2 regions of the Pedobacter flavus genome follow, and region 1 is predicted to be linked to the other one. Evidence: riboswitches for the same ligand, from Rfam matches in the RefSeq annotation. Region 1 holds a riboswitch; the other holds the start of a gene.

Region 1 (4,943 bases):
ACGTACCAAGTATATTAGCTCTTTTATTTACTGTTGCTGTAGAATTCATGGTGGATGAACAAGCTTGTAAAAGCAAAAAAAATGCTATGCATGCATAAGAAATTGATCTGATTTTCATCTGTAAAGGTTTTAAAATTATATTTTATGAAATTAACATTTAACGCTTGAAAATGTTCTAATTAAACAAATATAAAATTAGCTTTGTACACACTAAAATTTTATGAAAAAGGAAACACTTGCAATACATGGAGCTTCAATAGAAAAATCGTCTACAGGCGATGTTTCACCATCCTTACATTTAAGTACAACATTTTTTAGAGATGAAAATGGTGGTTATCCAGGTGGACACATGTATACAAGGGTGAGTAATCCGAATAGAAAGCAATTAGAACACACTTTATGTTCATTGGAAGGTGGAGAAGACTGTGCGGCTTTTTCTTCTGGTAATGCTGCCGGAATGACTATTTTCCAGGCACTAGAGCCTAATAGCCATATAATTGCACCTGACGACATGTATTGGGGTTTAAAAAAGCAATTACTTACTATTTTTAATAATATTTTAGAATTCAGTTTTGTTGATTTAAATAATAAAGAAGAATTAAAAAATTATTTACAACCAAATACTAAAATGATTTGGGCAGAATCACCTTCAAATCCTTTAATAAAAGTTTATGATTTAGAGTGGTTGGGGAATTTCAGTAAAGCAAATAAGCTAATTTTTGTTTGCGATAGTACTTTTGCCTCACCCTGCCTTCAAAATCCAATTAAGTATGGGGTAGATATTGTTTTGCATTCTAGCACAAAGTTTATAGGTGGACATAGCGACGTTTTAGGCGGAGCTTTAATAACTGCTAAAAAGGACGAATTTTGGTCAAAAATTAAAAACATTCAAGAAATAGGTGGCGCAGTTCCTAGTCCTTTCGATTGTTTTCTACTTTTAAGAAGTATTAAAACATTACATTATAGAATGTTAGGTCATGCTCAAAATGCTCAATTATTGGCTGAATATTTAGAAAATCATCCAAAAATAGAATCCGTATTATACCCGGGCTTAAAATCTCATCCTAACTATGAAGTAGCATCAAGGATGATGAAATCTGGTGGTGGTATGCTTTCTGTAACGATTAAAGATGGTGAAAAGGCTGCTTCATTTATTGCCAACAACTTAAAATTATTTGCTCAAGCTACAAGTTTAGGTGGCGTAGAAAGTTTAATTGAGCATAGATATTCTGTTGAAGGACCGAATAGTTTAACTCCAAAAAATTTATTAAGAGTATCTGTTGGTTTAGAAAATATTGAAGATTTAATTCAGGATTTTAGCGATGCATTAGATAAAATCTAACTAAAAAATATTAGCGATTCCTTTTACAATTTTTTCAAAACCATTAACAAATAATTTTACTGCAGGGAAATCATCAAGTAGTTGATCCTTCTGTAATTTTCCCTTTGGTTTCTTTTTGTTGTTTTTCTTAAATTTTATACTATCTGTTTTAACGGTTTCTTCTTGCTGTATTTTTTGAAAACTCATTAAAGTAACTGACGAAAGTGTACAAATAGAAATATTTGTTCGTGAATACGCATTACCAGAAAGCGTTATCAAAATAAAGGCGGCTATTATTATTAATGTTTTCATACGCTTAACTTAATAGACGAAATGTTTGATAATAAGTTGCATCCAAATTTTATAAAAAATTTAAACTACAGAAAACCAAATATTTACCTGTTTAATATTTAAAATTACATCAATTTAATTAAAATTAAACAAAATAAAATTTGCTTAATTATATTTTTTTAACCTATCTTTGAAATATTATTTGGAAACAAATAAAAAGTCAACATAAAGTTGATTTATAAAGAAGTGGCGAGAGACAGGCTCTATAACCCACTGACAACCCTCCCCCAAAGGAGAAGGTGCCAATTCCTGAACTTCAATCATGGTGATTGAGGTGTATATAAACTTAACTAAAATGATTAATTACTTATTTAAGTGCCCAGCAATTAAGCACACATTCGAACACAAAATTTTCTTTGGCAATTTCACATTTTGTCAATTTTATATGTGCTGCTACAGCATATAATTATCTAAAATTCTTCCTTTTTTATTGCGATCAAAAATCTGGGAGGCCCTAGAACAGGGTACGCCAAAATTATATTTAATCTTCATTATTAATTAATATCATCATGTCACAATCTTATAAATTTGAAACTTTACAAATTCACGCTGGTCAAGAAGTAGATCCAACAACTGGTTCTAGAGCAGTACCCATCTACCAAACCTCATCATACACTTTTAAAAATGCATCGCATGGAGCAAATTTATTTGCCTTAAAGGAATTTGGGAATATATATACCCGAATTATGAATCCCACTACCGATGTTTTTGAAAAAAGAATTGCCGCATTAGAAGGTGGTGTGGCTGCATTAGCAGTTGCTTCTGGTCAAGCCGCCCAATTCATCGCACTTACCAATATTCTACAAGCTGGCGATAATTTCATTTCATCTTCACATGTTTATGGCGGAACTTATAATCAGTTTAAAGTGAGTTTTAAACGGTTAGGTATAACTACCAAATTTGTTAATATAGATGAACCCGTTAACATTGAAAATGCAATCGATAATCAAACTAAAGCCATATATATTGAAACTATTGGTAATCCTTCTTTCAGTATTCCAGATTTCGAAAAAATATCAGCCATTGCTAAAAAACACGATTTACCTTTAATCGTAGATAATACTTTTGGTGCAGGTGGCTATTTGTTTAAACCTTTAGAAAATGACGCCAATATAGTGGTAGAATCGGCCACAAAGTGGATTGGTGGTCATGGAACAAGTATTGGAGGAGTTATTATTGATGGTGGAAATTACAATTGGGGTAATGGTAAATTTCCTCAGTTTTCTGAACCTTCTGAAGGATACCATGGATTAATTTTTAATGATGTTTTTGGTATTGGAAGTGATTTTGGTAATATCCAGTTTATCCTAAGAGCAAGGGTTGAAGGGCTAAGAGATATTGGCCCCGCCATTTCGCCTTTTAACTCGTTTTTACTTCTACAAGGATTAGAAACTTTATCACTACGGGTTCAAAAACATGTAGAAAACACTTTACAATTAGCTAAATGGCTAGAAAATAACGATTTGGTTAAGGAAGTAAATTACCCCGGACTAACCAGCAATAAATATCATGAATTAGGCAAGAAGTATTTAAAAAATGGTTTCGGAGCCGTTTTGTCTTTCGAAATAAAAGGTTCTAAGGAAGAAGCATCGGCCTTAATAGATCATTTAAAATTAGTTTCTCATTTAGCCAATGTTGGAGATGCCAAAACATTGATTATCCAACCTTCTGTAACTACTCACCAACAATTAAGTGATGTGGAACAATTATTAGCTGGTGTAAAACCCAACCAATTAAGAGTTTCGGTGGGTATTGAGCATATTGATGATATTATAAACGACTTTGAACAAGCATTTAATGCCATAAAGGTCTCTACAAAATAAGTTAAAAAGGGTATGTCGACTTTAACCTATAAACACAAAAAAACTTTTAAGCTTGAAAGTGGCAAACGAATAAAAGCTTTAGAAATTGCTTATGAAACGTACGGTACACTTAATGCCGAACAAAATAATGTTATTTGGGTTTGCCATGCACTAACGGCAAATTCAACGGTACTTGATTGGTGGAAAGGACTTTTTGGCGAGAATGATTTATTTAATCCCAAAGACCATTTCATTGTTTGTGCAAACATACTCGGCTCTTGTTATGGAACAACCGGACCATTAAGCACGCATACAATTACCAATAACCCCTATTATTTAAGTTTTCCAACTATTACAATTAGGGATATGGTAGAGGCGCATAAAATTTTGGCTGACCATCTTGGAGTTAAAAACATAAAAGTATTAATTGGAGGATCATTAGGCGGTCAGCAAGCATTAGAATGGAGTATCATGTCTCCTAATAAGATTGAAAACTTGGTTCTTATTGCCACCAACGCATTTCATTCGCCTTGGGGAATAGCATTTAATGAAAGTCAACGTTTAGCAATATCTACCGATAGAACATTTTATGCCAATACGCAAACTGGCGGATTAAAAGGCTTAAAAACAGCAAGAAGTATTGCGCTTCTGTCCTATCGAACTTATGAAGCGTATGCATTAACTCAATTGGAGAGCGATCATTTGAAAACAGAAAACTTTAGAGCAGCAAGTTATCAGAATTATCAAGGTGAAAAGTTATGCAAGCGATTTAACGCATACAGTTATTGGTATTTAACCAAGGCAATGGACAGTCATAATGTAGCTCGAGATAGGAAATCATTAAAAAACGCATTACAACAGGTTAAAGCCAATACATTAACTATTGGAATTGAAAACGATGTGCTCTTCCCTATTGAAGAACAGAAATTGATAGCAGAAAATATCCCTGGCGCCAATTTTAAGACCTTGAAATCCGATTATGGACACGATGGATTCTTAATTGAAACAGACCAACTTACTCAGATTATAGGAAATTTCCTAAAAGATAGTATTAATAAAAAAATAATACCCTTAATAAAAACAGCATAAATGAACAATAAATTAAAAATTGGCCTTTTCGGATTCGGAGTAGTGGGTCAAGGATTATACGATATAATTAAAGGACAAGATTTAAACCTAGAGTTTACGAAAATAGCCATAAAGGACCCCTCAAAACCCAGAACTTTACCAGACAATTTATTCACAACAGATCATAACGAATTATTAGATAATCCTTCAATAAACACCATTGTAGAATTAATAGACGATGCTGATGTTGCTTATCATATTGTTAAAAAGGCCTTATCAACAGGTAAAAATGTAGTAAGTGCAAACAAAAAGATGATTGCTCACCATCTAGAAGAATTGGTAGAATTACAACAAAAATATGGAACCTCACTTTTGTACGAAGGAGCCGTATGCGGAAGTAT
Region 2 (4,943 bases), on a different contig from region 1:
CAGCACCCGAATAGTTTGGTGCAATTTTAACGGCAGCATGGATTCTAGAAGTAGTAGCTCCGCCAACAATTAATGGAATATTTAATTTTTCCCTTTCTAATTCCTTGGCAAAATGCACCATTTCGTCTAAGGATGGCGTAATTAATCCACTTAATCCAATAATATCGGCATTTATTTCCTTGGCTTTTTTAATAATATCTTGGGCAGGAACCATAACTCCCATATCCACAATCTCGAAATTATTGCAAGCTAAAACAACACCCACTATATTCTTTCCAATATCATGGACATCTCCCTTTACTGTGGCCATTAGAATTTTTCCTGCATTTGCATTTTGATTTAGTTCAGGATTATTTTCTTTCTCTTTTTCTATGAATGGTAATAGATAGGCAACTGCTTTCTTCATTACCCTGGCCGATTTTACTACTTGTGGTAAGAACATTTTACCAGCACCGAATAAGTCGCCCACAATATTCATTCCGTCCATTAGCGGGCCTTCAATTACCTCAATTGGGCGTGCATACTTTTGTCTCGCTTCTTCAACATCGGCATCTAAATGCTCTATAATTCCTTTAACTAGTGCGTGTGATAGTCTTTCTTCTACTGTGCCTAACCTCCAAGTTTCGTCTATTACAACAACTTTTCCTTTTGCTTTTACTGTTTCGGCAAACTCAACCAATCGCTCAGTAGCATCAGCTCTTCTGTTTAATAAAACATCTTCTACTCTTTCTAGTAAAGTGGGTTCAATTTCTTGATAAACCTCTAACATTCCTGCATTTACAATCCCCATATCTAATCCAGCCTTAATAGCATGATATAAGAATGCACTATGCATTGCTTCCCTAACCGTATTATTTCCTCTAAAAGAAAACGAAATATTGGAAATACCTCCACTTACTTTTGCTAATGGAAGATTTTCTTTTATCCATTTGGTAGTCTTAATAAAATCTACTGCATAATTATTGTGTTCTTCTAATCCTGTTGCAACGGTTAAAACATTCGGATCAAAGATGATGTCTTGAGGAGGGAAACCTACTTTGTTAACAAGAATATCATATGAGCGTTTCGAAATTTCAATTCGCCTTTCATAGCTATCGGCCTGTCCAATTTCGTCGAAGGCCATAACCACAACCGCAGCCCCATAGCGCATTACTTTTTTTGCACTTTCAATAAACTTCTGTTCGCCTTCTTTGAGTGAAATAGAATTTACGATTGCTTTTCCTTGAATGCATTTTAGGCCTGCTTCTATAACCGACCATTTAGAACTATCTACCATAATTGGGAGCTTTGCGATATCTGGTTCGGAAGCAATAAGGTTTAGGAATTTGGTCATGGCAGCTTCACCATCGAGCATGCCCTCGTCCATATTCACATCAATTATTTGAGCACCACCTTCTACTTGTTGGCGTGCAACAGTTAAAGCACCATCATAATCACCACTTAAAATTAATTTAGAAAATTTGGGAGATCCTGTAATATTGGTTCGTTCTCCAATATTTACAAAAATGCTTTCTGGAGTAATGGTCAACGCTTCTAAACCACTTAACCTTAAAAAAGGGTCAATAGTTGGGATTACTCGAGGTTTTCCTTGTTTAGCTTTATTGGCAATACATTGAATATGATCTGGACTTGTTCCGCAACATCCGCCAACAATATTTACAAAACCTGCTGTAATAAAATCGTCTACAAGGTGTGCCGTTTCGTGAGGCTGCTCATCATATGCGCCAAATTCGTTTGGTAAACCTGCATTTGGATAAGCAGAGATATAACAATTGGCTTTTGCTGCTAATTCCTCTATATGTGGACGCATTTCTTTAGCTCCTAAAGCACAGTTAAAACCAATGCTTAATGGGGTGGCGTGCATTACAGAATTTAAAAAAGCTTCTGCAGTTTGACCGGATAAAGTTCTGCCTGAGGCATCGGTAATGGTACCTGAAATCATTATTTCGGAATGCTTTCCAATTACTTCATCGTATTTTTTTATAGCAGAAATTGCTGCTTTAGCATTTAAGGTATCGAAAATTGTTTCAATTAATAAAACATCTGCCCCGCCATCTACTAATCCTCTCACTTGTTCGTAATAGGCGGCTTCTAATTCATCAAAAGTTATGGCTCTAAAACCCGGGTCATTAACATCAGGAGAAAGAGAAAGCGTTCTATTTGTGGGGCCAATAGCACCTGCAACGAAACAAGTTCTACTTGGGTTTTTAACCATGAAATCTTTTACAGCTTCCTTAGCTATTTTAGCGCCTTCGAAACTGAGCTCATAACTAAGTTCTTCCATTTTATAATCGGCCATAGAGATGCGCTGCGTACTAAAAGTATTGGTTTCAATAATATCAGCACCAGCTTCTAAGTAGGCTAAATGAATAGATTTTATAATGTCTGGACGTGTAAGATTTAATAAGTCGTTATTCCCTTTAACGTCTAAAGGGTGGTCTTTAAATCTCGTTCCTCTAAAATCTTCTTCTGTTAATTGATAGCGTTGTATCATAGTGCCCATAGCACCATCAATTACTAAAATTCTTTTATTTAATTCTTCTCTGATCGTCGTCATAAATTTTTTTGCAAAAACCAATTATGTTATTGCAGTTTAATGTTGACTTATAGAAGAAAGTAGAGTAGTTTTCTAATCATTACTTATCTTTTTCCAAACCTTTTTAAATTAGGTTGGAATAGAATGTAGCACCTTGTTGGCACAGGTTGCTAAGACTTCATAGGGTCCATTCCCTCCGTCTTTCTTTATAAGTTTTACAAAGGTGCGATAAAGAAAGATTAAATCCAAAAAATATGGAGGTTCTTAAAATTAAATACTAAAAGTTTTGATTTTTTTTAATGTTTGACAAATTTTATTCTAAAATTAACGATGCGGAAACAAATAAGTTAAATAAAAAAAGCCCTTCTTAAAATGAATTAAGAAGGGTTTTTAAAATATTTAAATTATATTATTTTCTATTTCCGAAAATTCTTAAAAGGAATAAGAAGATATTAAGGAAGTCTAAGTATAACGACAAAGCACCCATAATAGCCATTTTTTTGGTTTCAACGCGAAAAACATCTTCTCCAGTTTCTTCAATTCCTAAGCCAATTTTTTTAATTTTTTGAACATCGTAAGCAGTTAGTGCAGTAAATACAGCAATACCAATAAATGCCATAAACAGGCTAAATTGCTCACTTTGGATAAACATATTAATTAAACTTGCAATCACTAAGCCAATAACGCCCACCATTAAGATAGGTCCAAACTTGCTTAAATCTATATTGGTTGTATAGCCTAAAAATGCCATTATACCAAATATCCCTGCAGCAGCAGCGAAACAGCTAATAATAGAACCTGAGGTATAAATTAACATGATGAAACTTAAGCTTGCACCGGTTAAAATGGAATATAAAATAAATACCCCAACCAAGGCACCATAAGATAAACGGCTTAATCCAGCGCTCATTAGTAATACCAAACCAAGTGGGGCAAAAGTAACGATATAACCTAAAGTAGATAATCCTTTTTCAGTAACCAACATGCTTAAAAAAGCAGGGGTTTGAGAAATAAAGTATGCAGCGAAGGTTGATAAAGATAAAGCCACAAACATCCATGAAAAGACATTTGCGAAAAATTTCTTAGAAATTGAACCTTCCTGTTGTATAATAACATTTGGGTCGTTATAATTATAATTTTGTTGTTCCATTATGTAGTTTTTATTTAAGTAGATATAAAAATACTGAATTAATTTAATCTTTTTGTCAGTAATTCTTCAACTTTTTTATAGAATTGAAGTGGTTTGAGCGTGCGCCAAGGAAGATCATCTAGATCGCCACCAAAGTTGATATAATAATCTATATTGTTTTTTTTGAACTCATTGATTACATGATCCTGAAAATTTACACCTACTATCCAGCCATCTTCAACATCCTGGAAAAGCTCTTCGTAATAACTATCGTCGGAGGTATGGTAGTTTAGTACATTTTCGCCAATAAGGATAAATTTATTTACGCCTTCATCGATCATCAATTCTAAGATTTCCCGTTTTAAAAGCATAATGTCATTATTTATGGCGTCATTCCATTCGCCAATTAATTCAATTATGGCATAGCCTCTATCGTAATCTGTAAATAATACTTTTATATAAAGTGTATTAGATCCGAAGGTGTCCCACTGGGGATGAATTAAGTAATTATAAATCTGTTTATCGAAATAAAATTCAGAATATTCCGTCTTATAAAAGGGCGATAATTTATCTTCTGCGGCAATATAATCGTCGCGCCATAGATAAAACGGTTCTAATTGATGCATAATTATTGTTCCTTATGAGCCAATACAGCTTTTCTAACACTGCCATGTTTTTTTAACAATGCAGCTGCCGTAGTTTGATCGATATCAAGTTCCTTCATCACCATTTTGGTACCTCTATCAACTAATTTTAAGTTAGTCAACTGCATATCAACCATTTTATTCCCTTTAACTCTTCCTAAGCGCACCATAACTGAAGTACTTAACATATTTAGTACTAATTTTTGGGCAGTTCCAGATTTCATACGGGTAGATCCGGTAATAAATTCAGGGCCAACCACTACTTCAACAGGGAAATCTGATTGTTCTACTATTGGTCCGCCGTTATTGCAAATAATACAGCCAGTTAAAACACCATGATTGCGTGCTTCTTTTAAGCCACCAACTACGTAGGGCGTTGTGCCTGATGCTGCTAAACCAATTAAGCAATCGTTAGACTGAATATTAAATGCTTGCAAATCTACCCAAGCTTGATTTGGGTCATCTTCTGCATTTTCTACCGCTTTTCTGATAGCGGTATCACCGCCGGCAATAATACCAACCACTTTGTCAAATGCTACTCCAAAAGTAGGGGGACATTCTGATGCATCTACTATGCCTAATCTGCCGCTTGTGCCTGCACCAATGTAAAATAATCTGCCGCCCGACATCATTC

What was found. Region 1 has a riboswitch for S-adenosylmethionine ahead of VRU49_RS09555 (O-acetylhomoserine aminocarboxypropyltransferase/cysteine synthase family protein). Riboswitches for the same ligand answer to the same signal wherever they lie in the genome.
Region 2: linked by a shared signal. The riboswitch ahead of metH (methionine synthase) and the one ahead of VRU49_RS09555 (O-acetylhomoserine aminocarboxypropyltransferase/cysteine synthase family protein) in region 1 are both predicted to bind S-adenosylmethionine.

What each region holds. Positions count from the first base shown of each region.
Region 1 covers NZ_JAZDQU010000002.1:767,731-772,673, forward strand. Annotated here, with positions in the region: gene VRU49_RS09540 (hypothetical protein) at 1-118, opposite strand, end outside; gene VRU49_RS09545 (trans-sulfuration enzyme family protein) at 221-1,342, shown strand; gene VRU49_RS09550 (hypothetical protein) at 1,343-1,633, opposite strand; SAM riboswitch class I at 1,846-1,959, shown strand; gene VRU49_RS09555 (O-acetylhomoserine aminocarboxypropyltransferase/cysteine synthase family protein) at 2,182-3,495, shown strand; gene metX (homoserine O-acetyltransferase MetX) at 3,508-4,563, shown strand; gene VRU49_RS09565 (homoserine dehydrogenase) at 4,564-4,943, shown strand, end outside.
Region 2 covers NZ_JAZDQU010000001.1:1,091,491-1,096,433, forward strand. Annotated here, with positions in the region: gene metH (methionine synthase) at 1-2,557, opposite strand, end outside; SAM riboswitch class I at 2,638-2,751, opposite strand; gene VRU49_RS05050 (Bax inhibitor-1/YccA family protein) at 2,946-3,686, opposite strand; gene VRU49_RS05055 (hypothetical protein) at 3,725-4,291, opposite strand; gene murQ (N-acetylmuramic acid 6-phosphate etherase) at 4,294-4,943, opposite strand, start outside.